4 regions of the Paenibacillus sp. FSL H8-0259 genome follow, and region 1 is predicted to be linked to each of the others. Evidence: predicted binding sites of a transcription regulator. Region 1 holds the regulator's gene; each other region holds the start of a gene.
The links. Region 1 encodes LexA, which represses DNA repair genes until DNA is damaged. Its sites were predicted from a motif close to CGAACATATGTTCG; they were not measured.

Region 1 (7,900 bases):
GTTGTTGTTCTTGCCGAATTGTTCCAGGCGTGCAGCCATAGCGGCGGTATCATACCGGTTGATCAGCTTGGAGAAAATCCACTGCTTGCGCTTGCCTTTATACTTAATGGTAACTACACTGCGCGACAAGGTAATCTTCTCGATTTCAGCTGCTGGCAAAAAGCGTTCACGGTTGTATTTAATAGTAGACAGACGGGCGCGTTCCACCTTAAGGAACGGACGGCGGAAGAATAGCAGCGCGGCAAGCAGGAAGTACAGCACTACCCCCAGCCAGTTGGCCAGTATTCCGCTTCCTTTCGCTTCATCAATGGAACCGACTACCCAGAACATAATGCCAAGCAACAGCAATACGACAGGGAATACAATATTCCGGCCTTTGAAAATATCGGTGCTCTTTGCAGCAGCTTTAGAGCTCGTTGCATAAATCGTCTCTTTTCCCTGCTTCTTTCTTTGCTGATTGATTTGCTTGGTGTTGCGTTGAACCATTCTTTCCCAAGAACGGGCCATGTTAGTTCCCCCTAGTCATCCTGTATTATCTATGAAAAGGCCGCAGACTAAGCTTTACGTCCGTTGTTGCCTTCTTCATGCTCCGGATTATCCACAATCTCAATGGTATCAAGCTGGGCCCGGAAATTGCTGCGGATATTGCCCAGATAAATCTCGCGGAGTTTGGCGCGTTCTGCCAATTCTTCCTCATTCAGGCCGCTTTCCTTATGTTTGCGTGCCAATTCATTGATGCGTGCGACCAATTCGTCAATATTCAATACTTTCCCCTCCCCTATAAATTCATTCTAACTTTGCCATGAGAAAAAGAGCTTGTCAAGGTCTACCCCCTGAAAGCTCTCTTAGTCGAACACCATTATGCTTCTTCCGGTTAATATACCGGCACGGACAGTATATCTCCTGCCTTAATTCCACTGTCCTTCAGACCATTTGACTTCTTGATTCCTTCTATATATACAGCAGTCCTCATATCATCCGGTTTATTCTTGAGGGCAATGCGCCACAAGGTGTCTCCGCGTTCAACTACTATCCGTTTCTCAGGCTTCATTAAAGTGACAGAACCAGCGAACACATTACCGACTACTGTAAATCCGGAGATCGTGAGTAATAGTATCAGAGATATCTTGATAAAGCTGACCTGGCGGAATATTGAGGTAAGTACAGACAGCAGGCGAAGGGTCTTGTCTCTGAATTGTGCCAATGGATTATGGGGTAATGGATTACCGGGAGCGGACACCTTGATATCCTCATTGTAGATACTATTGTAGGTACTGTATTTTAACATAAACATCGTCCTCCAAACACTTGTTCTTACTTTCGAAAATAATATAACACGAACATGTGTTTTGATCAATAGTTTTTTCGAACAACTGTTCCCTTTATTTTTCAGGCTATAATTCTCACAATTTAGAACTTATGTTTGTACGAACGGCAGTTCTATGTTATAATTTTCCCAAACATAGTATATGGGGTTGATTCCGATGTCAAAGATTTCGAGTCGCCAGCTGGCGATCCTGGAATTTATACGTAACGAAGTCCGCAGCAAGGGTTATCCTCCGTCCGTTCGGGAAATTGGCGAAGCTGTTGGCCTGGCCTCCAGTTCTACAGTGCACGGTCATCTGGACCGGCTTGAGAAGAAAGGCCTGATCCGGCGCGATCCTACGAAGCCGCGTGCAATTGAACTGCTCGGCCAGGAAGATTCAGAGAATGTACATCAATTCGTCCAGACGGTTACCCGTATCCCTGTAATTGGCAAGGTTACTGCTGGTGTTCCTATTACCGCTACAGAGAATATTGAGGATTACTTCCCGCTTCCTACTCATTACGTAGGGGATAACAAGGTATTCATGCTTTCTGTACTCGGCGACAGCATGGTTGATGCCGGTATTATGAACGGCGATTATGTTATTGTCCGCCAACAGCAAACCGCTGACAATGGTGACATCGTTGTTGCGATGACTGAAGAAGATGAAGCAACCGTTAAGACCTTTTACAAAGAACGTGATCATATCCGGCTGCAGCCGGAGAACCCGGCTTACGAGCCTCTCCGCCTTAACCGCGTTACTATTTTGGGCAGAGTCATTGGATTATTCCGCGATATCCATTAATCTTTCTCCTCCATAATCAGGCTGCTCCGCATCACGCGAAGCAGCCTTTTTCCTCTTTAGATCCTGTTACGCTTGCCCAAACTCCGAACCGCTTTAGCTATCCGCACATATCCTGTTACAAAGGAGTGCTGATCCCATGCCCAACTATCGAATTATTGTCGACCTTTCACAGCGCATGCTTTATCTGCTTGATAATGACACCGTAACCAGAGGATTTCCTGTCGGCATTGGCCGGATGCTGACCGTCTCGCCGGTAGGCGAGTACACGATCATTAACAAGCAGCCCAACCCGGGCGGACCGTTCGGAGCCTTCTGGATGGGCCTGTCCAAGCCACATTATGGAATTCACGGAACCATTGACCCTTCCTCCATCGGCCACATGGTCTCCCACGGCTGTATCCGCATGTATAACCAGGACGTGGTCGCGTTGGCTGCTATCATTCCCATTGGCACCCGTGTAACCATCAGGGAGTAGCCGCAGTCATGCAGCCGCCTATAAATTTCTATATTGAACACAAGAACCCCTCTGACGGGTTTTCGCCAAAGGGGTTCTTCACAGCATTATTGCACAGTTTGCTCATAACCAAGCTCGTCCAGAATATATTCAGCCAGACTCCACTGTTCCGCAGGTGAGTCTTTGCTTTTTTTGGCGTAGACCAATGCACTCTTGGTAACTTTCTCGATCAGCCTGCGTCCCTGCTCTTTGGTGATGGACACTTCCATCCCGGAGCGGCCCACCACCTCAGACAGACAAAAGAACGCAATCCGCATCGCGTAATTGTCTCTGCTGAGGAAATAGAACAAATGAGGCACGTTCTTGAGCAGACGGTCAACCCAGTTCGTAATCTCCCGAACCTGATAGACTTCCCGGCGATCCTGCTCATACCCATTGAATATAATTATGATTTTGCCCCGTAGCCGCTTCTTCTCATATTTCTTAAATTCACGCAAATAGCTCTCCAGCCGTCCCTTCTCCACATCTTCTCTGGAGACATTCAGCACGGTGGATCCGGCTGCATCCCATTTTGAACTTTCTTCCATCACCGGATCTGCGTTAACAGACAGTGTACTATCCTGTATTTCCGGCAGTCCCAAACGCTGGCGTAATTGATCGTCCATTCTTCACACCTTCCTGTATCAAGCTCTTGTGCAGCTTGTTCACCATGTTATCCTGATATGTAGCTGTTCCTCAAGCCTCATACTCTTCATCGATTAATTATACTCTGAGCCTCCCACAGTCTCAATCGCACGCCAAAAAGACATCCGCAAGGATGTCTTTGAGTGGATTCATATCCTTTGCCTACTGACTACAACACGCTGCGCAACAACCGGATAGCAATAGTATTTAAACGAATTGCTTCACGGATGGATGCTCTGGCAGCCAGCAATTCTCTTCTGGCACGTGAACCGCTTGGAAATCTGCGCAGGTTCTCATTAATTTCCTCAAGTCTTTCCAGCAGGATTGCTCTTTGTGCGAGCAGAGCATTAATTGCTCTGCGGATTCTGTTTCGTTCTCTTTGCGTCATCATTACACCTCTTTTACGTTTTATAGTATAAGAAATGCAAAGATTGGCTTCGGAGACTGTGTGATTTGGCAGTAATATTATAATTAGCTTTCTTTGACTTTGATGGAGATAATATTTACAGGATTAAGATACTTGCCTCCTGCTGGAATCCAGCCTGTCAAACCACCGGATGTCAGATAGGTTCTGGCTTCTGCCGCCGATTCAAACACAGATTCTAGCTCTTCAATTTGCCCATTCACATACTGAAGCTCAAAAATAACTTTACTCACTTGCGACCACCTCCTCAGCTTCTAATTCGTTACCCCGAAGCGTTTACCTGCTTTTACTTCTTGGGCAGCCTTACCCGGAACTCAAATTCGTCACGTCTATAGGTCATTCCGGCCAGCAATACATACTCCGGCGTCCATTTCTGTACAGGTCCGGCGTAATCAGCTATAACATGCGGTTTACCCTCGATCAGCTGAACGACATAGACCTTCACCTGGGCAAGTGCCGCCGCGAATATATCAGCATCACTTGAAAGAACTTTATACGCAGTATTCAACATCTTTCCTCCTTAGTGCACACGCAAGAATGATAAGGATTCATAGAGCACACAAATCAGTTCAATTATACCGGGTTCTGGAACAAAATGTATACCCTATTTAGAGCTTAGAGTTTGATGAAAATGATCTTAAACAGCCCGAGGTATTTGCGCTTTGCCTTAATATCACCGATAAATGTCTTACCGTCTTGAATATCAGGTATGCTGAAGGTGGAGAACAGAATGTGATTTTCCCGGATTGTAAACGATTCGACCATAGGCTGAGCGACCATACTGGTAATTCCTCCAGCTAGCCCTCCCCCCAGTGTTTCCTCCAGATGATTCACCGCGTATTCTCCAAAGTCCTCTTTGCCCGGATTCATGACTGCTAGTAAAACCAGTACTACTATAATTACGAAAGACAGTTTCGCCGCTGTTTTCTTGCGGGCTCTGGGTTCAGGCTGCGGAGCATCATATCGTGGGTTCATGTTTATTCCCTCCAGCTATAATATTTCTTGAATCGTGAACACTAACGGACTCACAATAAACCTGCAGATTATAACCAGTACATCAACCGGCCCGCTTATCCCCACATCCATTCCGCTCCAGTCCGGACTACCTGCTACCGGTGAATCCAGCCCATATTGCTCTATAATCCGTTCCCTGGTTTCAGTTGACATGCCAGTTCCTTCTGCAGCTCCAGCCTGAGAACAAATTAGCGTTAATAATAGGATCATTGCAATAATACTTACATATTTATTTCTCATTTCATACCCCTATGTATCTTATTTATTAAAAAGGAAATACCGGCACCGCAACAACCACGGCCAGTATCAGCTGTAACAGCAATAGTCCCCAAGCCCAAACCCTCTAAACACATGCTTCACTTCAGCCTATCCTTAGTCATAAAAGTGATTCTCAGGGTAAGCACCTGCAAAGGGTTCCTTTAGTGTGTATATGATCTAGTATATAGGACATGGTACATTATGTAAAATAAACCATCCGGCTAACCATTGGGATGTAGATAAAATAACCCGTCAGCCATTAGTCCGGTGAGTCGCTTTAATTCAATAGCTCTATTAAATATCTATTATCCTAAATGAAAATTTTGTATTTTATGTGTATTTTGTAAAAAAAGGATTGAAATATATTCTCATATATTTATAATAATTACCAGATATATGAAGGGAGACATCACAAGATTGTCCACTAGAGATACTCTTCCCCTCATGTCTTACATTGAAATTGACCGTAGACTATATCCACGACCTATTCACACCTTAAGACAGAGATCGACCAGAAACCCTAAAAGCATTTCTCGTATTCTTAATTCGTTATATGATAGCAATTACATCACCGTGGGTGATTTGATGAAAGCTTCATTGGCTGAATTGCGTTGCTTAAGGAATTTTGGCGTCACGGGGCAAATGATTGTCGTCGAGTTGTTAGAGGCCCATACCAAACAGTTGTCTGAGATTTCCCGCTAAGGACCTTTTAAAGGTTCTTTTTTTATTATCTCTTTTCTCCAGCTTAATCTGCGCTGTTCCCGCAACAATTAATCCTACGATTATTAGCACAATGCCTTTTCTATTTTTCAAATAATGCTCTTAAGTTATTTTCATTCCGCTTCAAGCTCCGATCATTTAGTCCTAGGCAATTACAACCATTTTAATACATTTTATTATTTTTCGACCTATTTATATACCTTCTTACATAATACCGCATTTCAAATCATCCTTACTACTCATATACATTATTATCCATTAGGGGTATTGTTTTTCATGCAACTAAATACTTTTTTGGGAGGATTATCTATTCATGAAAAGGAAATTGCTTATTGGACTTTTAACTATTGCCGCATGTTTTACGGTAGGATCGACATCATTTGCTGCTGAAGCTCCATCTTCTACTCTTAGCTCTTCAACTTCAATTTCTCCAAATGCTGTAATAAAACCAATTGACGAGACTCAGGCTATTGTTAGAATGCAAGTAGGCGAAACTATATGGTTGACTGGCTATAATTTTTGGTATATTAATTATGACGGATCCATTGAAATAATACCGGCTGAAGGAAAGTTTACTGCCTTACATCCTGGAACCAGTACAGTCGCAGCTGACTTTGGGAATGGTATTACATTTTATTATATTATCTTAGTTAACTAAGTCTTGACGATGCTCAAGAAATGATAATTCTGTCATCCAAACCGACAATTATTAATTCAAAAAATAACCCGTCAGGCATAAGCCGGCGGGTTATTTTTTGTATGCTCTGAATTTAACAAAAAACACAGTTTTTCGAATAATTCCTATACATGAATGAACCATCCTTCTTCCCGCTCCCCTCTATTTCTAAAAGTATGTAATAAAAAGACGCCCAAATCGCTCCAAGACCAAACTTAAAACACCCTTAAAGCAGTTTAATGTGATAAATGAATTTTTAATAGAAATGCACCTCAAAAAATTCCGAGGTGCATCCATGTTAGATTTAAAAACTTATGTTGTAATGAGCAAAATTCAGATGATACTGCGTCATTGCAGTGAAGTTGGGATTATCTACGACCACATATATTGTTGCTCCAGGCGGAAGCAAAACATTACTAAACGATTGCGCTTCAGCAGTTCCTGCCTTTCCTGTGTAAAGTGGGCCCAGTTCAGCGAGACCATTATTGTAATTAATAATTATACCCGCTCTTGTAGGACCGTTACCACTAAATCCTCCCACATGAACACCAATTCTTTTGAGATTTGTTGTTGTATTTGTCCACTTAAACCAATCTTGATCGGTAGCACTTTGGATGAACAAATCATATATCGCACCACCGTATTCATTCGGTGTAATGGTAAGTGCATTCTCTCTACTATCACCAATTCCAACAACGTAAGGAGTGATTTCGGCCGCTGAAATGTTTTCTTCAGCAAATGCGGAAGCCGATGGGATCATTACTACAGCTGAGATAAGAAGAACAGAAAGAAACTTTTTGATTTTCACAATTCTTCCGCCTTTCCAACTATTGTTAACCGGCCGATTACACTTAAATAATACATCTTTACCTTTTGCTATTATATAGTCCATAAGTTGTCAATTTTTATAATATTCTACCGATATTTTATGTCTATTGTTGTTGAATTATGAACAAACCCCTCCATTCCTGTCATGTGGATTTTTACATGCATATTAATGTAGGGACAAAGCCTCGATATTCAAAGGGGAGCATGAGCTTTAGATGCACTGAGTAGGAAAAGTCCCCTGGCCTATAAACAAAAAAACTGGCGCTCAGAGCGCCAAGGGCTGAAGAACTTGTTTCAAACGCTTACCAAACTTGTATGAGGCGTATAAAGCTTTCACTTGAGACTGACAATTTACAACTGGTCCCGCCTTTGGCGTTGGTTACGATCTGCCCGGGATTCGTACGGTCCTGCGCGTATAATGCATCCTGCTCCGAGATAGTCCGCAGCCCCTGAGTAATGACTATATTGACTCTCCGGGCGTAGCAGCGCTCGATCAGCGCCACTGTAGCCGTCACCCAGGACCGTATGCAGCCCAGCCACGACAAGGATTTAAGCTTTACCTGTTCAAGCGTCAGCATCTTTATAGCCCCCCCTCTTTGACGGCCGGGAAGATCATAAACAGATCCTGCCGCCGGGTATACATGAGATACGTCAGGATCAGCAGGCCCAGGGTTGTGCCGGTTTGAGCTACGGCCAAGGCTGTGGACTTCAACGCAGCATACACCGCTGAA
Region 2 (7,900 bases), 240 kb from region 1:
AGCCGGGATACAGATCAAGTCGACTCCGCTAGGTGCGACAAATCCCCGGGCGATGGCAACTGCTTTGACTGCCTGGTTCAGTGCTCCTGCTCCAATAGCTTGTAGCTCGGCCGATCCACGTTCGCGAAGAACACCTGCTAGTGCGCCAGCAACGGAATTTGGATTGGATTTAGCTGATACTTTTAATACATCCATAGTAAGTACCTCCCCTGGGAAAATGATGGTGTTCTTCTTCCACTACAGTAGATGTTATTCGCGAGAGAAGATTTAATTCCTTCTTTTTGCGGACCTCTCTGGAGAAATTAGTTCAAAAGATACTCTTTTTCGATATAATAAATATCACACTTCACCCAAAACAAGCGACTTTTCCCGAAAACCCTGATTCTTTGTAAATCCTCTAGCTCATCACCCATTCATCTTCACGCAGCCGGATCTTCTCCAGTCGTGTCGCCTTACCCGTAGCTTCATCAAGTTCTGCAAATAAACCGTGCAGCTGCCATTTGCCTTCGTCGACTACAAACCGGGAGGGAAGCTGAGTTGTAAATTTATAGATGATCGCATCCTTTTCCATACCCAGAATTCCTTCTCTTGAACCAACCATGCCCGCATCTGTCAAATAAGCCGTGCCTCCAGGCAGGATCACATCGTCATTGCTCTGTACATGAGTGTGCGTGCCTACAACGATCGAGGCGAGGCCATCCATGAAATAGCCCATTGCTATTTTTTCGGAGGTGGCTTCAGCATGGAAATCAACCAGAATACATTTATGCTCTCTGCGCAGCTCTTCCACAATCTCCTCGCCAATGCGGAAAGGATCATCAATCGCCGGAAGGAAGGTGCGGCCCTGCAGGTTCACAATTGCCAGCTGTTTGCCGTTGCCTTTAACCACAGTGTACCCTCTGCCCGGAGTCCCCGGAGGAAAATTAGCCGGACGGATGATCCGCGGCTCGTCATCAATGAACTCAAAGATATCCTTGTTGTCCCAGGTGTGATTGCCCATCGTAATCCCGTGCACACCCCAGTTGAAAAATTCATTGGCTATAGCCGCTGTGATCCCTCTTCCGGCTGCTGCATTCTCACCATTGGCAATAATAATATGCGGCTGATATTTACTTTTCAGAGATGGCAGCATTTCACGCAGTGCCTTTCTGCCCGTATTGCCAACGATGTCACCGATAAATAAAACTTTAATGATTTTCTCCTCCTAAAAGTTTTGTAAGCATCAGCTTCTTGGAATTTTACTTCGTACAAAACTCGCATCGAAAGCATACTCTTAAGTTTTGTAAGCATCAGCTTTTGAGAATACTCTTCGTACAAAACTTATTTATAAGTTTAATTTCACCGATTCTGCATGGTTCCAAACTCAGGGCTTACCCGTCTGACTATGATTCAGCTCATGCGGCCGCTAGCGGTATGCAAGAAAAAAGGCCCCGCAGGGGGGCCGATTTCCTTGCTTATTTAGCGTATTCTACAGCACGTGTCTCACGAATAACGGTAACCTTGATATGACCCGGATAATCCAGCTCACTCTCAATCATCTTCGTAATGTCACGGGCCAGACGGAAAGCTTCCGCATCATCAATCTTCTCAGGCTGTACCATTACGCGGACCTCGCGGCCTGCTTGTATAGCATAGGATTTCTCAACGCCTTCGAAGGACTCGGAGATCTCCTCCAGCTTCTCCAGACGTTTGATGTACGTTTCCAGGGTTTCGCGGCGTGCGCCGGGACGTGCAGCTGACAATGCATCAGCAGCTCCGACCAGCATAGCAATCACCGAGGTAGCTTCGACATCTCCATGATGGGATGCGATACTGTTGATAACCACCGGATGTTCTTTGTACTTCTTCGCCAATTCGACGCCGATTTCAACATGCGAGCCTTCTACTTCATGATCAAGCGCTTTGCCGATATCATGCAGCAGTCCGGCACGTTTTGCAAGCACGATGTCTTCCCCAAGCTCACCGGCCATAAGTCCAGTCAAATAAGCAACCTCCATGGAGTGCTTAAGTACGTTTTGACCGTAGCTCGTACGGAATTTCAGACGGCCCAGAATTTTGATCAGATCCGGATGCAGACCATGAACGCCAACCTCGAAGGTAGCTTGTTCACCGTATTCACGAATCCGCTCATCCACTTCTTTACGGGATTTCTCCACCATTTCTTCAATCCGTGCCGGATGGATACGTCCATCAGCCACCAGTTTCTCAAGTGCTGTACGGGCCACCTCACGGCGGATCGGATCAAATCCTGACAGTATAACCGCTTCCGGCGTATCATCAATAATAAGATCAATCCCCGTAAGAGTTTCCAGGGCGCGGATGTTACGGCCTTCGCGGCCAATAATCCGGCCTTTCATCTCTTCATTCGGCAATGTAACAACAGAAACCGTGGTTTCTGCCACATGATCAGCTGCACAGCGTTGAATAGCCAGTGTAATAATCTCGCGGGCTTTCTTGTCCGCTTCTTCCTTGGCCTGCTGTTCTATTTCCTTAATCATCTGAGCAGTTTCATGGCGAACTTCCTGTTCAACATTGCTGAGAATGATACTTCTGGCATCATCGATGCTCAGATTGGAGATACGTTCCAGCTCAGTAACCTGATTCTTGTAAATAACATCAATCTGCTGTTGGGTTTCATCAATTCGTTTCTCTTTGTTAGCTACTTGTTCTTCTTTTCGTTCAAGCGATTCCATTTTTTTATCCAGCGATTCTTCCTTTTGCAGCAAACGTCTCTCTTGCCGTTGGATTTCATTCCGACGTTCACGAGTTTCTTTCTCAGCTTCGGTACGGATTCTATGAACTTCGTCCTTAGCCTCGAGTACCGTTTCCTTCTTCAGCGCCTCCGCCTCTTTCTTCGCGTTCTCCACGATGACTACGGCTTCTTTCTCTGCGCTTGAAATCTTAGCTTCTGCAAGGGATTTACGAATAAAATAACCGAATCCAAAGAATGCTGCAGCTACAACGAGAACGATAATGACCCAGATCACTGTTTCCATCTGTTCACCTCCTCGTTGATATCCTCCAAGGCTTACCCTTGGGTATTTGTGCAGTTGTTAAACTATCCGTTCATCACCATACAAAAAACCGGTAATACACCGATTGCCATACTGCACATGCTGCACATGCACACTGCCCGCCTTATCCGGCGATTACATTTCATATGAGTTGTACGCGAACCGGATCATAAGAGTCTGCTTTTTGGGAAGGAAAAAGGATTCTTAGTTTATGCCGATTCATGTTATATTTTATTATTTATAAAAAGACATTGTCAAGAGAGTCGATAAACGCATTAAAGTCAAGAGAATCAATCCAGATCGAAAATCTCCTCTTCTTCCCCCGCAGAATCCTCTTCCGCACGTAGAATCTGGATCACCTGGCGTACCATTTCACCGGAGAATCCTCTGCGCATCAGAAAGGCTCCCGTCTTGCGCCGCTTCTCATTTATATCTCCCCGGAGCAAATTCCATTTCTTCCGCCCGGTCTGCAGTGCGCTCTCCATTTCCTGCTCAGGGGTGATCTGATCCAGTGCTTCAGAGATCAGCGATTTATCAATCCCCTTCTCGCGAAGCTCCTGGCGGATCCACATTTTGCCCTTACGCTGGTTCGTTATGCGCTGTTCCGCCCACTGCTTGGCATACAGGGGGTCATCCAGAAGCCGCTCCTCCTGCAGCCGCAGCAGAACTTCGGCAATAACAGTCTCCCCTATTTCCTTCTCCCGTAAACGGCGGGCCATTTCCTGTGCCGTTCTGGGCTTGCGTTCCAGGTATTTCAGACCTTCTACATAGGCCCGCTGGCGTTCATCGGCAGCAACAATTTCCTCCAGATCCGCCTTCACAAACGAGCTTCCGGAAATCATCCGGTATTTAATCATGACATCTTCATGAACAGTCACGTTATAGGCACCGAAATGAATCAAATAACGGTAGTTCGACTTCTTCAGACGCTCTACACGCGTAATTACCAGTTCCTCATCTTCGGGAAAATCGGCCAGAATCTGTACATCCTGTTCATCCGGCTCAGAATCCAATTGTATCACCATACTGTCACTCACCTCGTTAACATAGACATAATGCCTGTTTAATTTACGAAAAAGCGCCCTGCTCATTCATCACAGGGCGCCTTATATCTTATCTTCATTATTAAAATTAAATTGCTAAGGACCTGGAGCTTACATTATTCAATCTCAAGCAGCAATTTCTCTTCTTCCTCTTGCTCTGCAACCACATCAGCTTCTGTTGGTGCAGCTACCAGAGTAGATAAGTTACTTGCTTCGCGGATCTTATTCTCAATCAACAGAGCAATATCCTGATGTTCTTTCAGGAACTGCTTAGAGTTCTCACGGCCTTGGCCAAGACGCTCGCCCTCATAAGAATACCAGGCGCCGCTCTTGTTGACGATATCCATCTCAGTACCGATATCCACAAGGCTTCCCTCTCTGGAAATCCCTTCGCCGTACATGATATCCACATCCGCTTGCTTAAACGGAGGCGCTACCTTGTTCTTCACAACTTTGATCTTGGTGCGGTTACCCACAACATCGTTCCCCATCTTAATGCTCTCTACCCGGCGTACATCGAGACGAACGGAGGAGTAGAATTTCAGAGCGCGTCCACCCGGAGTGGTCTCAGGGTTACCGAACATAACTCCGATCTTCTCACGAAGCTGGTTAATGAAGATGGCAATCGTGTTGGATTTGTTAATGGCACCCGAAAGCTTACGCAATGCCTGGGACATCAGACGGGCCTGCAAACCTACGTGGGAATCTCCCATGTCGCCTTCAATTTCGGCCTTCGGTACCAATGCTGCAACGGAGTCCACAACGATGATGTCTACAGCTCCACTGCGAACGAGAGCTTCAGCAATTTCCAGTGCCTGTTCGCCCGTATCCGGCTGGGATAGCAGCAATTCATCAATGTTAACGCCAAGCGCATTCGCATACTTAGGGTCAAGAGCATGCTCCGCATCGATGAAAGCAGCTTGTCCGCCAAGCTTCTGTACTTCTGCGATAGCATGAAGTGCAACGGTCGTCTTACCGGATGATTCCGGTCCGTATACTTCAATAATGCGTCCTTTGGGAAGTCCGCCAATACCTAGTGCAATATCAAGTGCCAAAGATCCGCTAGGTACAACTTCCACTTTCATGTGAGTGGATTCTCCCAGTTTCATGATCGAACCTTTACCGAATTGTTTTTCTATTTGACGAAGCGCCATATCAAGCGCTGCACGACGATCTGACAATCAGACCACTTCCTTCACTGTTTATAGTATTATAATAACGTGTTTTGGAGGTCTTGCCAAGCTTTTTTTCGAACATACATTCGTTTTTTTTGTCTCCCGGGTTAATACTCCCTTTTATTGTAAGCCTCCTTCCGGATGATAGACACACAGGGCTTAATCCTCAAAAGGTCTCACGCGGTGGATCATAGAGGTCACGCCAGCGGGGAATATAAACAAAGAACCGCAGCAGAGAATTTCTATGCCACGGTTCTTCCGTATGAACAAATTATATACCGGCCCGGTTGATTATTGCAAGGCCGATCCTTCAAGCGGGGTAGCCACTTTGCGTTCCTCCAGCCGGCGCCAGAGGCGGTACAGCAAAGCCTTGACTGTACGCAGGCGGATATTCTCGCGGGTTCCCTTGAGATTCAGCTCGTATACCTCCGTCTTCCGGCCGCGTTCGGCCAGTCCGACGAATACCAGCCCCACAGGCTTCCGTTCAGAATATCCCGGCCCGGCTACACCCGTAACAGACAAGCCAAAGTCACTATCCCCGATCATCCGCACCTGCTCTGCCAGCACTTCGGCTACCTCACGGCTGACCGCACCGGGTGCGTCAGGCCCCTCCAGCATAGCTGCAGGCACATTCAGCAGCTTCTTCTTCAAATCGTTCGAATAACAGACGATTCCACCGGCGAACATGGATGCACTGCCCGGGATGTTCGTAATGCTCTCCATCAGCAGTCCGCCCGTGCAGCTCTCAGCAGCACTAAGCGTCAGGCCTGCATCCGCCATCCAGTCGACAATCAGCTGTTCAAGCGGCACATCAATATTGGCATACAGATTCTCCGGCAGAATATCGGCAATCTTCTTCTCCAGCACATCAAGCTTAACCATAGCCTCACGCTCAGACGGAGCTTTGGTGGAAATACGCACTGTCACTTCGCCTTCCTTGGCGTAAGGAGCAATCGTAGGATCGCTCTGGCCGCGGATCAGGTCAATCAGCTTGTCCTCCAGCAGTGATTCGCCAATGCCTGCAAACTTAAGCATCTTGGAGTAAATCGGCATTTCGCTGGTAAGTGCATGCTGCTGCAGCCAAGGCTTGGCTTTATCTGTGAACATCGGCTTCATCTCCCGGGGAGGACCCGGCAGTACGATGTAATACTTGTTATCTTCTGCAAAAGCAATACCTACCGCAAGTCCGATTTCATTAGACAACGGTGTCGTTCCTTCAATCACCAGCGCCTGCTTGCGGTTATTCTCGGTCATGACAATCTTGCGGTCATCGAAGAAGCGCTGCACATGATCCATAGCAAGCTGGTCGATATGAAGGGTACGGCCAAGCGCCGCAGCAAGTGCATCTTTGGTCAGATCATCCTCCGTCGGTCCGATTCCGCCGGTGAACAATATAATATCCGCACGGTTCCGTGCAATCTCAATTGCTTCCAGAAGACGGTTCTTGTTGTCCCCGACTACGGTCTGAAAATATACATCAATCCCTAACGCAGCCAGCTCTATTGAAAGAAACTGGGCATTGCTGTTTACTATCTGTCCAAGCAAAAGTTCTGTTCCAACGGCAATAATTTCCGCTTTCATAGCTGGCGTTCTCCTCCTGATTGTAGAAATGATGCAAAACAAAAATCAAGCAGCTTAGCAAACTTCAGGCATTATGAAGCTGCAGCAAGTCCTTGTTCTTCACGAAATAATCAATACCCGAATAGATGGTGATAATCGCTGCAGCCCAAATCGCAATATCATCCACCGGGATGCTGACGAACTGGAACGGGAAATTGTTAAGCAGAAGCAGCGAAATCGCGACAATCTGAGTGACTGTCTTTATCTTGCCCCATTTGCTCGCGGCCACTACTTTACCTTCAAGCAATGCCACCTGGCGCAGGCCGGTCACGGCAAATTCACGGCTGATGATGACAATGGCAATCCAGGAATCACATCTTCCCAGCTCAACCAGCGAGATCAATACTGCAGAGACCAGCAGCTTGTCTGCAAGCGGGTCCAGCAGTTTGCCGAGATTGGTGACCATGTTATACTTTCTGGCTATGTACCCGTCTATTCCATCTGTACTGGCGGCAAGCAGGAAAATAACAGCTGCAATCAAATGATTAATTGAAAGCTGAAATGAGCCCCAATGTATCGGTTCCGGATAGAAGCTGAAATCCACCAGCAGAAAAAACATCATAATCGGGATAAGACAAATACGTGCTAGCGTGATGCGGTTGGGCAAATTCACTGAAGTTCCTCCCCTGATCCATACGAATCCGATATTCCACAATTTTCTTCAAAACTGCTTTAGCTAGTATATTATAGCCATAAATAAGTGTCAAAAAAACATAAAATACCCCGCAAAGTAAGGTGCGTATACACTGCGGGGTACGTAAGCTTACTTTAAATTGTTAAACTGCAGATCGAGCGGCAAATCAGCTTTGCGCAGGAGCTGGATAATTTGCTGGAGGTCATCGCGGCTTTTACCGGTAACACGGATCTGATCCCCTTGAATGGTGCTCTTCACCTTTAGTTTGGAGTCACGGATCAAGATATTAATCTTCTTCGCGTTCTCCTGATCAATTCCCTGCTTCAGGCCCAGACGCTGGCGTACAGTGCCCAGTGAGGCGGGTTCTACTTTGCCAAAATCCATATTTTTCAGTGTAATTCCTCGCTTAACCAT
Region 3 (7,900 bases), 1.6 Mb from region 1:
CCGCTCCGGCCAGCTTCGCCTGCACCCTCAGACGATATAGGCGTCCACAATATCATCCACGTTCAGCCACTTCCATTCCTCCGCCCACTGCAGCTTGAATTCGCGCGAGTGGGTGTGAATGGAGGTCACAAATCCGCTAAGCAGCTTGTGCTCAAGAGGGTCAAACAACACTACCGTTACCCGTACATGACTCCGCAGCGACAAAGCCAGCGTATGCTCAATCTCCTCCAGCTTGTGCTCATCCGGAACCGGCCTGACGCTTTGCCACGTCTCCCGTTCACCTCTACTGATTACGCGCATCTGCTCCGGCAGTACTGTCCGGTTGCTGTCCCACAGGTTATTGCCCTCCAGCTTTTTGCCCATTGCCGCTCCCCCAATCTATGGTCTGTATACAATACCGCAATACGTTGTCCGCTCATCAACCGAACGTATGTTTGTATTATATCCGTGATCCGGCTTTTTAAGCAAGCAGAAATATATGTAAGCACCAAGACCTGGAAGGAACCATACCGGACTCCGCCGGCACAACAAAATAACCCCACAGCAGTGGGGCTAGCTTGAATTCATTCTGGTAATTACTCAGGCACTAAACGGGGATGAATACTTTTTAATTGGCCGTGTTTCCTGCCGTGCTCTCTGTCGTTGCAGCTCCCGTATCCGTCTTCGCAGCCGCGTCCGCTTCTGACGGGTCCACAATTAGACCTTCTGTGCTCTCTTCCGGGTCAATCAGTCCGGCGGCCGCTCTGGCTTCATTCAGCTTGGAGATGCCGTACAGCATCGCTACATCCGCCTGCTGGTTCATTGCATTGAATTCCTCGGCAGTTACATCGGGAGAAACCGCGCTTTTGGAGGCCTGCTCTTTAATGGAATAGGCACTTTTAAAAGCAATAATTGAATCTCTGAGCAGCGTCTGGATGGTGTCCGGCAGGCTCTTGGAAATCTTCACATCACTCACCTGATCGGCAATATCGGAGGCTGTATCCTGGAACTCGTCTACGGCCTTCTGCAGCTCCTTCTCGGTTGCCTCTCCGGTTGAATAAGAAGTTAAGGTGGTGTTGAAATTTTCCAGCGAGGATTTACCCATTTCATCGAATTTTGACATTTCATTGTAAAAGCTCTGAACTGTATCCTGCACTACTTCCTGCGAAGCAGGTTCTGCGCTGTCATTGCTGCAGGCACTTAGGACTACAACCATCATAAGTAATCCTGCAAATAAAAATCGTCTCATATTTATATCCCTCCACTTAACAGAATAATATCGAATTTTGTTAAGTGCAAATGAAATTAATGTAAAATCGGCCGGGATGAAACATTTTCCTGAGATAAAGCGTATTCACAGAAAGAAACACAAGAAGAACCCGGTAGTGACTGGGAATTCTTGTTATACTATAATCAAATTATCCGTTATACGAGAGGAAGATATCTTATGCCTTATTGCACAGCCTGTGGTGCGGAATATAAGCAAGGCGCCAAATTCTGCGGAGAATGCGGAGCAGGTACAGAGGATAATAACGCTCCGGCAGCAACACGCCGTCCGGCGGCAGGCCGGGTCTCCGGAACAAGCACAGAAACCGAGCTGTGGCAGGGTAAGCCTGCGGGCATATCCGACCGGCTCAAGGGGCTTATTGGACTCAATACCACCAGATACACAATTACAACCCAGCGGATTATGGTGAAGAGCGGACTGATCGGCAAGGATGTCGAAGAAATCGAGCTGCTGCGGGTCAATGATTTTTCCGTCACGCAGTCGATTCCCGACCGTATATTAGGCATTGGAACGCTTACGATCCTCTCGGATGACGCCTCGTCGCCGCAGCTTCCTTTCCGCAAAATCCGCAAGGTTCAGACCGTAAAAGACGTGCTGCGACAAGCCGTCCGCAACGAAAAAGTCGCCAACAACATCAGCTACCGCGAACAAATCTGACCTAAGGCCTTACTGTTAAGGAAGATACAAAGCCCCTGCCGGAATTACGCCTTTGACCTGGCTGGGGCTCTCCCACATCAGCACGGCCCGCGCATCCCCCTGGTTCTCGTAATACTCCACCTTCAGCTCATGCAGCTTACCCGCAATCAGCTTCACACTGCCTTGCCGTTCCTGCCCGCTCTGCTTCATCCAGCTGTCAATAATCAGCTTGCCGTCGATCCACACCCGGATGCCATCATCCGAAGAAGTATAGATGGTGTAAGTCTCACTGTACACCGCACTTAGCCTGCCGCTCCATCTTACCGAGAACAAATCTGCACCAATAGCCGGATCAGGGGCTGCCTGTCTCCAGATGAAGTTGATGTTGGCATCCGTCCGGGTGAGGGCGGGCGTACCGCTGAGCGTAATATTATTATAGTACTGGCCATACAAGCCCGGCTTAGGAATACCGCCCGGTGATGGATCCATTGCTGCCGCCTTTGCTGCATATTCGTCTCTCGTGAACACGAAATTATCCTTCATAAAAGCTTTGATCACCGCATCACTGTTCTTCTCATACAGCAGCTTGCCCCAGGTCATCTGGTAGCTCCATTTGTTCTGGGAACCAGCCAGCAGGGCTGCCGGAGGAAGCTCCCCATTCTCGCCAATGGCGATCAGCTTGCCGCGCCCCAGATCCCAGAGGCTGTCATGATGGCTCCCCTTGAAGTCCGCGTCATAGATATCCAGTGCCAGCACATCTACTCTTCCGCTGCCCGGGTAATATTTCGCAGGTTCGTCACACCACTGATTCTTCGCATTCGGACTCCACACCCACAGCAGATTCTGCAGCTTGTGATATACGGTATACCGCTCGAACATAATCTCCCAGAGGGTGCTGAAGGAAGACTTCTGCCCCCACCAGAACCAGCCGCCGTTCATCTCATGGTAAGGTCTCCAGAGCACAGGTACACCAGCATCCTTCAGCTTTTTGAGATACACGGCTACTTTGTCCAGCTCTGCAATCATTGCTGTGTATTGGACGGTTCCCGGAGTAATATATTTGTTGAAATCTGCTTCGCCGAGGCTCATCGAGACATTCGCCCAGGCCGGAGCGGTTCCCGGCAGATTGGCATGATAGCTCATCGTCACGATTCCCCCGGCCTGATGCCAGCGGACCGCACTGTCTGTGACGGCCTGCCGCTGGCTGCTGATTTGCTGCTCCGTCTGGTTGCTGATGGCACCCATTTCATAGCCGTGAAGTCCCGCATAGCTCCCGCCGGTATTCTTCAGCTTCACGCTGAATTCATCCGGGCTCTCCAGATAATCATGCTGTCCGCTGATCACGCCTTGCCCCTGCAGCCAGTATAAGGTGTTCAGCAATTTACGCGCCGGCAGGGCCAGCTCCGCATCCGCAGGACTCATCAGCACACTGCGGAAGGCGGCCTGCCATTGTACATCCCCTACCAGCCGTGACGCGGAATCCAGCAGATCTCTGAGTACACGCTGTTCCACTTTATCCACCATCCTTTTCCATCTGTTTGTACATTTTATGGCGAATTATGTAACATCAGAACGGCGGATAGACAAGAATTACGTCTGTTCCAATCCCGCAGTCATACGCTATACTATTGTGAGCGCAGGCTTCATGCGCCCACAATACTTAAGCGTATGCTTCCGAAGCGAGTTTTGCCGGAGCTTATCATTGGAAGCTATGCTAACAAAACTTTTAAGGAGCAGATATGAAAGCCAAAAAATTCATCACCAGTCTCATTATTGTTGTTCTGCTCAGCCTGGCTGCTTACTACTTCGGGGAGAATGGTCAGCTTCCGTCCCAGACGCCGTCTTCTGACAATTCGGAGGTTGTCCGGCTGGAATTCCCATCGGGCCGCTATCCGGAGACCGCCAGACATATTCAGGAAGCGATTGAGAACGGGGAGTCCCCCATCTGCACGATTGACCGGAATGAAGCCGAAGAGAACCGTAAGGAATCCCTGAAGGGCGTACCCACCAAAAAAGGTTATGACCGCGACGAATGGCCGATGGCGATGTGTGCGGAAGGTGGAGCCGGCGCTGATATTGAATACATAACTCCCAGCGATAACCGCGGAGCTGGAAGCTGGGTCGGCAATCAGCTGGAGGACTTCGCAGACGGTACCCGCGTAGAGTTCATGTTCAAATAGGCAGAATGCCTGAATGCTCCGGCTACCGCTACCGCAAATGATTGCTGATAAGAAACAGATCGCATATTAGCCGCTCTCCTCTCCGTCATATAAGGACATTTGCATGCCTGTTATGCGAACGACAGTTCTTTATGCAATTTCACCCAAATAAAGCGTAAAATAGGGTGGGATATTATTCCATAGACGGAGAGCAGGGAGTGTTCTATATCTGTTATCGGGGGAAAAGGCTGTACGGCCCTATGTCCGAGGCTGAAGCCTTACAGGAATGGTTTGCACTTGCAGGTACAGTCAAGGAGTTGTATATCATTGAAACGGATGAGCATACAGGCAGAATCAAACGCCAGATCGGTCCGGCGGCACGCAAAAAAAAGAAATAGCCCCATCCGGCCTCAGGCCAGACAGGGCAGCACTTGTTCAATGCGGTTCTAGAACAAACAGGCTTTAGTGATAATAACCAGCAGAATGAACAGAACCAGAATCGCACCAGTCGAAGTCCAAGGGCTTACAACCGGAACAATCGGAGGACCCTGATTAACTCCACCGACGTTATTTCCACAACCGCAACCATACTCTGCTCCCATAATTTAATTCCTCCTCTTGAATATTGAATACAGCACAGAATATGTGGAAATCTAACCGGTGGCATGGGCCAATTGGCAAAGAAATGCCATTCACCTAACGGCCAAGCCCTATTCGGTCGATATAAAAGGTGGATGCGCTGCTTCAAAAAATCTTGGAGGAGGAACACAAATGGATATTGCTGCACTATCGGTTGTCATGAACCAGTCGTCTTTATTGCAGGCTGCGGGATTACAGGTCATGAGTATTGCCAAAGATCAGGCACAGACGGATGCCCAGAATATGGTCCAGATGCTGAGTCAGGGCGCACACCCCACCTTGGGAAAAACACTTGATATTCGCGCCTGATTGCTTTATGCTTACATACATAGGAACACCCGTTCCATATCCATTCAGCTGCTGACTATTGAGTGTGCTGATTGCTTAGCCCTTCAGGGCTTTTCTTTTGACCTTTAATACGAACATACGATCTTATATTGAGGTGATTGATTATGCAATCCTATTATCAGATGACTGCGTTGGAGAAATGGACAGAGGATTTATATCAGCGCATCGGTGTCCGCCAGCCGTCCGACATATCCATTGAATACATAGCCGAGCGGCTGAATATCTGGATTCATTATCTGGATGTCCGAAGCAAGAGCATTGAGGCCAGCGCTGGAATGTACAGCATGTTTATCGACAACAGGCTTCCTCCCGAACTGCAGCGGCTGGAGTTCCTCCATGAGCTGTGTCATCTGCTCCGCCATGCCGGCAAGCATACTCTGATGCCTGAACAGTTCACGCAGGCGCAGGAGGATGAATCGGAGCGGTTTATTCTCTATGCCGCCATGCCCTATTCCATGATTTCTGCACGGACACTGCCTGAACTGCGTGAGGATGCCGTGCCTGAGCTTGCCAGTACCTTCCAGGTTCCTGTGGAGCTGGCTCTGCAGCGAATTGACCAGATCCAGCGGCGGATTTTCCAGGGGCAATTGATGGCCGTAATGGAAAGAAACGAAGACAGAAAATTAATCCATAGACATATTCGCTAAGCGCTGCGGGGATAATACCGGCATAGACATTAGAACAACAGATGTACCTCTATGCATGGTTACATTTCAACCGTAAAGGGGAGCGACATGGAAGCCATAAAAGTCATTCAATTATTGCTGACCCATCCGGATTACAGCGTAGATGCAGTTCATCCCGAAATTCCGGATTTTGTCGGCATTGAGACCATTGAAGTGGACCACGAAACGCAGACCTTCTCCATCTTACTGCAGGAACCCAAGGAGTACGATTAAACCTCCGTGAAGAATAATCAGCATATAGAGAGCTGGCTCAGTCCATAACCTTTCACCCTATAAAGAAGTGACCCCGCCAATATCCGGCAGGGTCTAAGGTTTCTATCAGGGGGTATATATACACTATACTCACCGTTGCTTAAACCAACCTTAAATCAGGCTGAACAGGTTCTGATTATGGGCAAAGGGTCAGGGGACTGCAATTTTCAGTTTTCTCTTGTGCTACCATATTGTACAATAATGGGAGTAACTGCAATTTATTATCCCCGCGGACGGAGTGATTCTATCACTATCAGGACAATCAAGAAATGGATCGTAGCCGCTCTAGTCTTTCTAAGCCTATTGAGTATTCTTTACTATTTACTATCCAAGGTCGTATTCGAATACATAACGTTCTCAGATCCCTATAATAATATCTTTCAAATGATCGCAATGGGCATCATGCTTATTGTAGCGCTGGTCTGCACTTCTCTGCTGATTAATGACAAGAATAACGACTAGCCGCTGCTGACAAACTGGATAATCCCGATACCCGCCATTGCCAGGGAGATTCCGAGTATTACCGCAAGCATGATCCAGACTACCTTTTTGGTGGACTGCGGGGGCGGGTTATAGTTCTCCATCACAGCAATCCGTTTCTCCAGCGCAGCAACCCGCTTCTCCAGTTCACGGTTGTTATCCTCTGCTTCACTCATTGCCACTCTTTCTCCACTCTCCTCTGGTTATATATTTTTTAATCGTTTCATCATGTTTCTGTAACTTATATCCAGCTCCCATCCCTTACTATGGACAAGGGAGGTGTTTGTAGTGGAAATTCTAAGAAGTGTTTGGTTATTGCTGCAACTTGCAGCTGGTCTTTGGGGGTTCACATTTAATCCGATGCCCGCACAAGCCGCTGATACAGGTGCTTCTGTGTCTACAGAGAACATTCAGACTTATCAATATAATTTGGATGAGGTGCACGGTTGGAAGGTCACTTCGGCCGGTTCCGGGATGTTCAGAGCTGATAATGCGATCTACCAGACGGCCGATAGCGGCAAGACCTGGGATAAGCTCAGTGATTCGGAGAATGGAACCTTACCGTCCGGACCGGTTGGAGCATTTACATTCAGTAGTGCGGATAACGGCTGGCTAACCATCAACACTCCGCAGCCAGGGACCCAGCGGCTGTACACAACCGGAGATGGCGGAGCGCACTGGACCCAAGAGAAGCTTGAAGTGCCTGATCAATACGCCTCTTCCATGTTCGATCCTGCACCGCCTGTTTTTTTCAGCTCAACATCCTATGGAATCATGATTCCGGATCACACGGAGATACAGAATGCACAGGGCGGAAACACTTCGTTTTTCCTGTTTTTCGTGACCCAAGATTACGGGCGGCACTGGAATGCTATAACTGCCCCTACCGCCGGTACATGGAACAGTTTGTCCTGGGACGCTGCTGAAATTCAGGATAAGGAGCATTATTCTTGGGAAATCCGCATTGGCCATGCCCTTTGGACTTCACCGGACGGCAAGGATTGGGCTACATCCATGGAAACAGCACATCAAAAATCCTCGTTCCATAAATGACAACCGCAAGACCCAGAAAGATCCCGAAGACTCCGCCCACCCGAAGAACCGTTTGCTGGCCTGGCGTAGCTGTAGACTCCATAGTTTCCCGGAAAGGCCTCCGGGTTCGAATCTTGACCCCTTTTCGGGAGAAGGCCAGCTGCACAGCCGAGTAGATAATTCCTATTCCCACCAGCCGCGAGAACCAATCCATAATGCTCCAGTCTGCGATATTCATAGCCTCACGCTCCTTTTACAAGTTATTACCCAGTAAATGGAATGTGAAGTCAACTTCTCCCTGAAGTCATTCTTAGAACTTCGGAACTCTACTTCGCTCTTCTGCGCGCTAATAACCAATCGAACAATAATCCAAACCCCAGCCAGAAGAAGAAGTGAATTCC
Region 4 (7,900 bases), 3.9 Mb from region 1:
AGTCCGCGGCTTCGCTCAGATACCTGAATAACAGCTGGAGTTCATCCTCAGGGCGGGCGGAATAAAAGGGTCCCCACACTTCTATATCCTCTTGTCCACCGCCTACGTCATAGGTGTCCAATATAATTGCACCCGTGATTTCTTCTCCCTCATACAACACGAGGCTTGCTTCTGCCATACCGTCACTCAGGTCATGAAGAATATCATCAAGTGCGCTGCCCACGTACCCGCATTGCTGGCTTTCAGTATTACGGGCACAGATAAATACCGCCAGATTCCGGATGTCGGTCAAATGCCTCTCCCCCTTGGATTAGAATATAGAAATGGCAGATTATACCACTGCATATTGATATTACGATATTTTTATGGAAAATACAGCACATGGTTGTTCAATTTATTCCGGAAAACTCCATACCCGCACAAGCCGCCTTCCAGGTTCTGAGTAAAATATAGTAAATAGAACAATGAGGTGAGTGACGAATGGCAAATTCAACAAAAATCCGCAAGCGGGCACAGCAGTTGAAAGGCCGGCCGGTCTGCATTACTTTACACGATGGACGTTCATATGTAGGTTGGATAACAGACCTTAATAAAGAAGCAGTTATCCTCTCCAGAACGAGCACGCATCATAAACCTAAACGGAAATCGTCTTCAGGTGCCCGGAAAGCAGATGTCTCCGGCTTCATGCCTTTACTCGGATCGTTCATGGGCGGGGCAGGCGGAGCTGCCGGTATCGGAGGTCTGGGGAAATTCATGGGAATGTTCGGAATGGTGCAGAAGGCGATGCCTGTCATGAAGATGGGCTACAATATGATTAAGTCGATCCGGCCCTTTTTGGGCGGTCTCAAGGGCTTAATGGGCTAACGCTGTAACGGTATAAGCAGCGGCATAAGCAGAAACGGCTGTGCACTCCTATTGAGGGCGCCAGCCGTTTCTTTTTCAGCTGCTTTTCTGCCAAAAAGGGGGACGTTGCCGGTTTATTTTTTGACCACAATGAAGTTATCTTCTATTAACAGCCAATTCTGCGGAAAAGGCAGACCAAGCTTCCAATAGCTGATGCCCCGGAGACCCAGCTCCTTGATCAAATCGAACTTGGCCTGAATCGAGCGGGCATCTTCGAACCATACCTTATGCTGCCGGCCTGCGTCATCGGTGTAATCGAAATGCGGAGCCTGGGCTTTATAGTCGTACTGAATGGCGGCATTCCTGTTCCTCGCCAGATCAATTGCCGCCTGCGGGCTAAGTGCTTTGGCATACTCTCCGCCAGCCACATAAGGCAAAGTCCAATCGTAGCCGTACAGATTCTGGCCCATCATAATTTTGCCGGGGGGAATTTCACTGGCCGCATACGTCAGCACCTGACGCACCGGTCCTATAGGCGAAACGGCCATCGGCGGGCCTCCGCTGTATCCCCATTCGTAGGTCATAATAATGACAAAATCAGCAACCTGGCCATGCACTTTATAGTCATGCGCCGTATACCAGGCCCCGGTTTGGGAGGCACTGGTTTTGGGAGCAAGTGCAGTCGACAGCAGGAAGCCCTCCTTGTGAATGATGTCCGCTGCCTTGCGCAAAAAGGCATTATACGCTTCGCGGTCCTCCGGCCGGAGGAATTCCAGGTCAAAGTGGATATCTCTGAAATTCAGCCGCTTCGCCTCTGTCACAATGTTCTCCAGCAGCCGGTCCTGCACCGCTACATCATTCAGTATAATCCGTCCCAGCTCCGAGCTGAACTGGGCATCCTCCAGATTCGTGACGACCAGCATCAGCGTGACCCGGTTCTGCGCCGCGATTGAAGCCAGATTATCCAGCGGCGGCGCCTGCAGCGAGCCGTCCCGCTTAATCCGGAAACTAAACGGAGCCAGATACGTAAGCTCAGGGGCAGCTTCTGCGGCAGCATTCTGCAGCGCCTGGGAGACCGCTTCCCCTCTCGGCTCAATATAGGCATTCACTTCTGCCTGCCGCCTTGGCACAGGAGGTATGTACAGGCGGAACCCGGCCTGCAGCGGCAGGTTCAGCGTCAGCCCGTTCACTTCTGCCAGATCGCTGGCCTTCAGGCCGAATCTCTTCGCGATACTATAGAAGCTATCCCCCTGTTGAACCCAATAATACTGGCCTACGATAGGAATCACCAGCGTTTGTCCAATGACCAGTCTCTCTGGCGCAGACAACTGATTCGCCTCAGTTATCGTATCCATGTTCACGCCATAAGCATCAGCGATCCCATACAGCGTCTGTCCCGGCTGCACAACATGTATTTGCATCTTTCCATGCTCACCCCTTCATAGTAGCAGTTATACCCCTATTTTATTCGGCAGTGCTGCAGGTATGCGGACGCAAAAAGACACCCCGGAGGGTGTCCTGAAATTAAAAGCTGTTACACCTGCTTGAATTCAATCCACTCAATTTCTAGACCCGGTTTGACGAAGTCCAGCTTCATTTCATACAGACCGGCCTCAAGTCCGATCTTGACCAGCTTCTGTCTGATCCATTTGCCTTCTGTCCCGTTCGTCTGAATGGTGGTCACTGGCTGTCCGTTCAGGGTCACGTTGCAGGCGCTTTGGGCAAGCTCAGGTTCCGGGGACATGATGCTGACGAAGATCCGGTACTCACCGGCTTCATCCGCCTGGATATAGGTTGGTCCAGACACACTAGGTGCAACCTGTGCGTTCTGGCTCAACACCTGAACCTGCTCAACCGCCAGGGAAGAGTCTGCCTTAAAGGTCTCGACAGCTTCTACAATCTCATGCTTTCTGGAGAAGACCGGTGCCTGCATGATGAATTCGCAAATGTTGATGGCCGAGCGCTGAAGCTCGCCGCGGGTAAGCGTTCCATTCTCCAATGATTCGAGCGTATTGTCATCATAGGCGTTGACTTCCGCACCATAATTGGATACTACCATGTACAGATCGTTCTGTGCCCGGACCATCCAGTTCGTGTTCTTGCGGTCCGCAGTCCCTCCATTCACGACATCATTCATGATTGCCCACCAGTCGGTCATTACAATCCCCCGGAAGCCCCATTCACCGCGCAGCAGCGTGGTATTCAGGTCATAGTTGGAAGCTGCCCAGTGTCCGTTGACCGGATTGTAGGAGGTCATGATTGAATTCGCACCGCCCTGCTTCACAGCGATTTCGAAGCCCTTCAGGTAAATCTCGCGCAGCGCGCGTTCGGATACGACAGCATCCACTTTGCTGCGGTGCTTCTCCTGATTGTTGCAGGCGAAATGCTTCAGCGTGGCATTGGAGCCGCCCTTCATAATACCGCGTGTGCACGCGGCAGCGAAGATCCCGGAGATCAGCGGGTCTTCAGAGAAATATTCGAAGTTACGCCCGTTCAGCGGACTGCGGCGGATATTAAGACCCGGTCCCAGCAAAGCATCCACCTGGTTGCGTAACAATTCCTGGCCTTCCATAACATACAGCTCTTCAACCAGTTCTGCATTCCATGTAGCAGCAAGCAGGGTGCCAATCGATACCTGGGTTGCCTTCTGTCCGCTGTCCATCCGGATACCGGACGGGCCGTCTGCTGTAGCGGCAACCGGAATACCGTAACTGAACAGGCTGTCGCTGACTCCGCCGAAAGCCGAAGCCGTCCCCGGCGTAACCAGCGGACTGCTCATTCCTTCGCCTCTGACAATGGCCGCCAGATCATGGTCGCTGAGCTGGGCAATGAACGTATTCATGCTGACTTTGCCTTCATGAACATCTCGCAAGGTATGGCCCTGATTGCCGGTCTGTACCAATGTCTCCGGAAGATTGCTTTCAATCCGCGCTGCCATATCTACCTTGCGTACCGGCACCTCAGCAGAGATCAGTTCATAAGAACCGTCTTCCTTCCGGGCCCCCGGTTTCATTCTCTTGAAGCTCTCAGTCGGTGCCATCGCCTCTTGCAGCTGCTCTACAACCTTAAGCTCATCCAGAACATAACCTGCTTGTCCATCTACGTTAACTTCCGTCACGGCTTTAACACTGGTTCCCACGTAGAAGCGGTAGGTTCCAGCTTCCAGTACATAAGCGGAAGGGTGCCCTGTCACTCCGGCGTCATCATACGAAGCCAGAGAATGGAGCGGGAAGCTTACCGTAAGGTGCTGGGACTCTCCCGGCTCAAGCAGCTTGGTCTTCCCGAATGCCGCCAGCGCTTTGGCTGGTTTGCCCAGTTGTCCCTGCGGCGCTTCATAATATACCTGCACCACTTCTTTACCGGAGTAGGTATCTCCTGTATTGGTTACAGTTACACCGATCTGAATCTGTGGTTCACCCGCCTGGTCCACCAGCTTCGCTTCCTCCGGCGCAAGCTCAAAGGCGGTGTAGGAGATGCCATAGCCGAATTCATACTGAACCTTATCCGGACAGAAGGTCTCGAAATAACGGTATCCTACATAGATATCTTCCTCATACAGGTTCTTGAACTCATTGCCGTAGTTGCTTGTGGACGGGTAATCCTCAATGGAATACGCGATCGTATCCGTCAGCTTGCCGCTTGGCGTCACCTCTCCGGCCAGTACATCGGCAATCGCATTGCCGCCTTCCATACCGCCATGCCAGGAATAGATCACAGCAGAGATGGGATGTACATATCCGGCATCGTTAACCCAGCTCATATCCATAATATTCGAGACATTGAGCACAACAACAATCTGTTCAAAATGAGCCGTAACCTGCGTAAGCATAGCCTTCTCATCTTCCGTCAACCGGTAGCTTCCCGGTGCATCGGCATTGTCCTGATCCTCACCGGCGGTACGTCCAATCACTACGACAGCCTTGGCCGACTGGCTTCTTGCTTTCTTCACCAGCTCATCCGTAAGCGGCATTTCCTTCTGGTTCCACGGCTCAGCCGCCCATACTTTTCCGCCGTCGTCAAACGGGTTAAGTCCGATCCAATCCTCGTAAGCTGCTGCCAGTTCTTCATTAACACTGATGTTCTTCTTGCTGCGCAGACCGTCGAGCAGGTTAGTCGTATATGCAACATGAACACTTCCGCCTGATCCTGTACCGCTGCGGTAGTAATTCACTTGTATTCTGCCAAAAATGGCAACGCTCTCGCCGTTTCCAAGCGGAAGCACCTGCCCCTCATTCTTAAGCAACACCGTGCCCTCTGCGGCTACTACCCGGCTAAATTCTGCAAAACCCTCTAACGGCACTCCGATATTCTGTGTACTCAATTGGTTTCCTCCTGTTTGTTCGTTTCCCAACGTGTATTGATTCTATAGATAACACCCTCCCTTACGGGATTCACGATATCTTGAACCTTTGTTGTTATTTATATAGCATATCCTTCTAAGAATAAAAGCTACAGCCCTAATATACAAGCTCTGCAGCTTAAAAAGCAAAACCGGGCAACCGCATTCTCTTCGCCCGGAACCCCTCTTAAGAACAAAATCGCCCGGAGGGCGAATCAGCACCTTACTACATTAGATTAGTTCCTTGATCACCGTTGCCGGCTAAATTCCCATTAAAATTAGTAGTGACATACAATGGTGGTCATAGGGGTATCATGCATTCCGCATAATTAATTGGAAAAACGTATCCTAATTTAGGTTTATTCGAGAGTTAGACGTAATTAAATGGATAAACGTCATTTATTCTGTTGCATTATCTCGACTCTGATCTATTTGTAGCCTATTAAGTGCTGTTTTTCCAACTGTTGCTTGGCAAAGGCTCTTACGTTCATTAGCAAGTGGACAAAATCCATCTATTTCTGGCCGCCGCCGCAGCCCTCCCCTCCAATGCTGTTTCCATCTAAGGTTTGGGGAATGGTGTAATTCCCCAAACCATGAAAAAAGACACCTGTGCGGGTGTCTTCAAATGTTCTCGCATACAATTCGTTTCACCCGGGGAACTTACGGACTTCTATTTATTTGCGGCGGCGGCTCTTCATCATACGGTTATACATTACAAGAGCGGCAACAACCATACCAAGCATGGCGACGCTGCTTGCCGATTCCTGCGACATCCCAAACATCAGACAAATACTTGAAACCAAGGTTCTCGTAAGCAACGCAACCGCAATCAGCATGATTGGCCGCCAAATGTTGTATCCTCTCATTCCCAGCAACACTCCTAACCCAATTTTCAGAAACAGTACAGTTCTAAATGCTATGAACCATTAGAAACTATTATAGCATAATAAGGAATGCGCATACATTCTGCACGGGTAACCGGCACATAGAGATGCCTTTGACAAGAACATACGTTCGTTATATACTTTCCTCTATGAGGGGGCTTGTGATCGTGGATGTTATGGAGAAACTTGAGATTCTGACCGCTTCGGCCAAATATGATGTAGCCTGCACTTCAAGCGGTTCAGACCGCAAAGGCCAGGCCGGAAGCTTGGGCAGTACTGCTGCAATGGGCATCTGCCACAGCTTTGCGGCGGACGGCCGCTGTATTTCGCTGCTGAAGGTGCTTATGACCAACGCCTGTGTATATGATTGTGCCTATTGCATTAACCGCAAATCCAATCCCGTCCGCCGGGCGGCTTTTACCCCCGAAGAGATCGCGGATCTTACCATGCAGTTCTACCGCCGCAATTACATAGAAGGGCTGTTCCTCAGCTCAGGGATTATGCGCAATCCGGATTATACAACCGAGCAACTGATAGCAGCACTGGAGCTGCTGCGGAATGTGTACCATTTCAACGGCTATATTCATGTAAAAGCGATTCCCGGATCTGACGACGCCCTGCTGTCCAGACTCGGACTGCTTGCTGACCGCATGAGCGTCAATATCGAGCTGCCCTCGCAGGAGAGTCTCGGGGTTCTCGCTCCCGACAAGAGCAAAGTATCCATTCTGAAGCCGATGGGGCTGATTAAAGACCGGATTACGGAGAACAGCTCCGATATCGTTAAATATAATCACGCTCCCCGCTTCGCTCCCGCCGGCCAGAGCACACAGATGATTGTGGGCGCCTCGCCCGATACGGATTATCAAATTCTGAATCTAACGGAGGGCCTGTACAAGAAGTACGCATTGAAGCGCGTGTTTTTCTCTGCCTATACCCCGGTGATCGAGGATTCGCTGCTGCCCTCTTTGGACACCGAACCTCCGCTGCTGCGGGAGCACCGGCTCTATCAGGCTGATTGGCTGCTGCGCTTCTACGGCTTTCAGGCAAGCGAATTATTGGACGAAGCCGTACCCAACTTCAATCCGCTGCTTGATCCGAAATGCAGCTGGGCCGTTAACCACCGGGAGCAGTTCCCGGTTGAGATCAACCGCGCTCCGTATGAAATGCTGCTGCGTGTACCCGGTATCGGCGTAAGGAGCGCACAGCGGATAGTGAAGGCAAGACGGGCGGGAACGCTGGATTTCCAAGCGCTGAAGAAGCTTGGCGTCGTGCTCAAGCGGGCCCAATTCTTCATCACCTGCAAGGGCAAACCGCTGGAAGGGCTGAAAGTCAGTGAACATACCCTGCTTCGTTCACTAATGTCCGGCCAACAGCTGGCCCCCTATCAGCCGCACCAAGTTGAGCAGCTGACCTTGTTCGACGACCACTACGCAGCGGCCTTGCCGGCTGCAGGAGGATGGGCGGAATTCAAGAAAGGAGCGGAAGCCTGATGTTCAAGCCGTCCGCTCTGGCTTATACCTATGATGGCAGCTTTGAAGGGTTGCTGTGCTGTGTATTTGAGAGCTATACCTGGAAGGAAATTCCGCTTGCTGTTCATTCAGAAGGTGCGGAGCAAGGCCTGCTGCTGGAATCGAAGTGGATCGAAACCGACAAGGCGAAGGCGGAGAGAGTCCTTAAGTCCATTCCGCTCCGCATCTCACCGGAAGCGGAGGAACTGGTCCGTCTGGGGTTCTGGTCAAACACACCGGGGAAGGAACTGCTGCTGCTGAATTTTCTGTATCTCGGCTTCAAGCATGGCCGCAAGGTGATGAATATGCTGGCCGATGATACGGTA

Region 2: recA (recombinase RecA) is a predicted target of LexA. The motif match lies at 5,308-5,321, and genes of this name have one in related genera.
Region 3: NSU01_RS26290 (ImmA/IrrE family metallo-endopeptidase) is a predicted target of LexA. The motif match lies at 5,121-5,134, and genes of this name have one in related genera.
Region 4: NSU01_RS01080 (putative DNA modification/repair radical SAM protein) is a predicted target of LexA. The motif match lies at 6,186-6,199, and genes of this name have one in related genera.

Annotation. Positions count from the first base shown of each region.
Region 1 is NZ_CP150147.1:4,549,953-4,557,852, forward strand. It holds gene NSU01_RS19215 (hypothetical protein) at 1-507, opposite strand, end outside; gene NSU01_RS19220 (DUF896 domain-containing protein) at 555-764, opposite strand; gene NSU01_RS19225 (LysM peptidoglycan-binding domain-containing protein) at 875-1,288, opposite strand; gene lexA (transcriptional repressor LexA) at 1,485-2,111, shown strand; gene NSU01_RS19235 (L,D-transpeptidase) at 2,248-2,586, shown strand; gene NSU01_RS19240 (hypothetical protein) at 2,673-3,230, opposite strand; gene NSU01_RS19245 (hypothetical protein) at 3,419-3,640, opposite strand; gene NSU01_RS19250 (hypothetical protein) at 3,721-3,906, opposite strand; gene NSU01_RS19255 (hypothetical protein) at 3,960-4,184, opposite strand; gene NSU01_RS19260 (hypothetical protein) at 4,289-4,648, opposite strand; gene NSU01_RS19265 (hypothetical protein) at 4,664-4,840, opposite strand; gene NSU01_RS19270 (hypothetical protein) at 5,979-6,323, shown strand; gene NSU01_RS19275 (hypothetical protein) at 6,646-7,149, opposite strand; gene NSU01_RS19280 (M15 family metallopeptidase) at 7,472-7,747, opposite strand; gene NSU01_RS19285 (hypothetical protein) at 7,750-7,893, opposite strand.
Region 2 is NZ_CP150147.1:4,786,204-4,794,103, forward strand. It holds gene NSU01_RS20495 (stage V sporulation protein S) at 1-195, opposite strand, end outside; gene NSU01_RS20500 (TIGR00282 family metallophosphoesterase) at 398-1,192, opposite strand; gene rny (ribonuclease Y) at 1,455-2,996, opposite strand; gene NSU01_RS20510 (RecX family transcriptional regulator) at 3,305-4,039, opposite strand; gene recA (recombinase RecA) at 4,174-5,238, opposite strand; gene NSU01_RS20520 (competence/damage-inducible protein A) at 5,524-6,813, opposite strand; gene pgsA (CDP-diacylglycerol--glycerol-3-phosphate 3-phosphatidyltransferase) at 6,878-7,465, opposite strand; gene NSU01_RS20530 (YajQ family cyclic di-GMP-binding protein) at 7,616-7,900, opposite strand, start outside.
Region 3 is NZ_CP150147.1:6,140,946-6,148,845, forward strand. It holds gene NSU01_RS26250 (YolD-like family protein) at 28-363, opposite strand; gene NSU01_RS26255 (hypothetical protein) at 608-1,228, opposite strand; gene NSU01_RS26260 (PH domain-containing protein) at 1,427-1,924, shown strand; gene NSU01_RS26265 (glycosyl hydrolase) at 1,940-3,415, opposite strand; gene NSU01_RS26270 (NucA/NucB deoxyribonuclease domain-containing protein) at 3,643-4,083, shown strand; gene NSU01_RS26275 (hypothetical protein) at 4,323-4,460, shown strand; gene NSU01_RS26280 (hypothetical protein) at 4,509-4,664, opposite strand; gene NSU01_RS26285 (YjfB family protein) at 4,834-5,010, shown strand; gene NSU01_RS26290 (ImmA/IrrE family metallo-endopeptidase) at 5,154-5,696, shown strand; gene NSU01_RS26295 (hypothetical protein) at 5,784-5,948, shown strand; gene NSU01_RS26300 (hypothetical protein) at 6,446-6,643, opposite strand; gene NSU01_RS26305 (hypothetical protein) at 6,756-7,520, shown strand; gene NSU01_RS26310 (hypothetical protein) at 7,474-7,737, opposite strand; gene NSU01_RS26315 (hypothetical protein) at 7,826-7,900, opposite strand, start outside.
Region 4 is NZ_CP150147.1:226,346-234,245, reverse strand. It holds gene NSU01_RS01105 (GNAT family N-acetyltransferase) at 1-292, opposite strand, end outside; gene NSU01_RS01100 (hypothetical protein) at 481-864, shown strand; gene NSU01_RS01095 (glycoside hydrolase family 18 protein) at 978-2,264, opposite strand; gene NSU01_RS01090 (glycoside hydrolase family 3 C-terminal domain-containing protein) at 2,378-5,164, opposite strand; gene NSU01_RS01085 (hypothetical protein) at 5,857-6,048, opposite strand; gene NSU01_RS01080 (putative DNA modification/repair radical SAM protein) at 6,243-7,556, shown strand; gene NSU01_RS01075 (TIGR03915 family putative DNA repair protein) at 7,556-7,900, shown strand, end outside.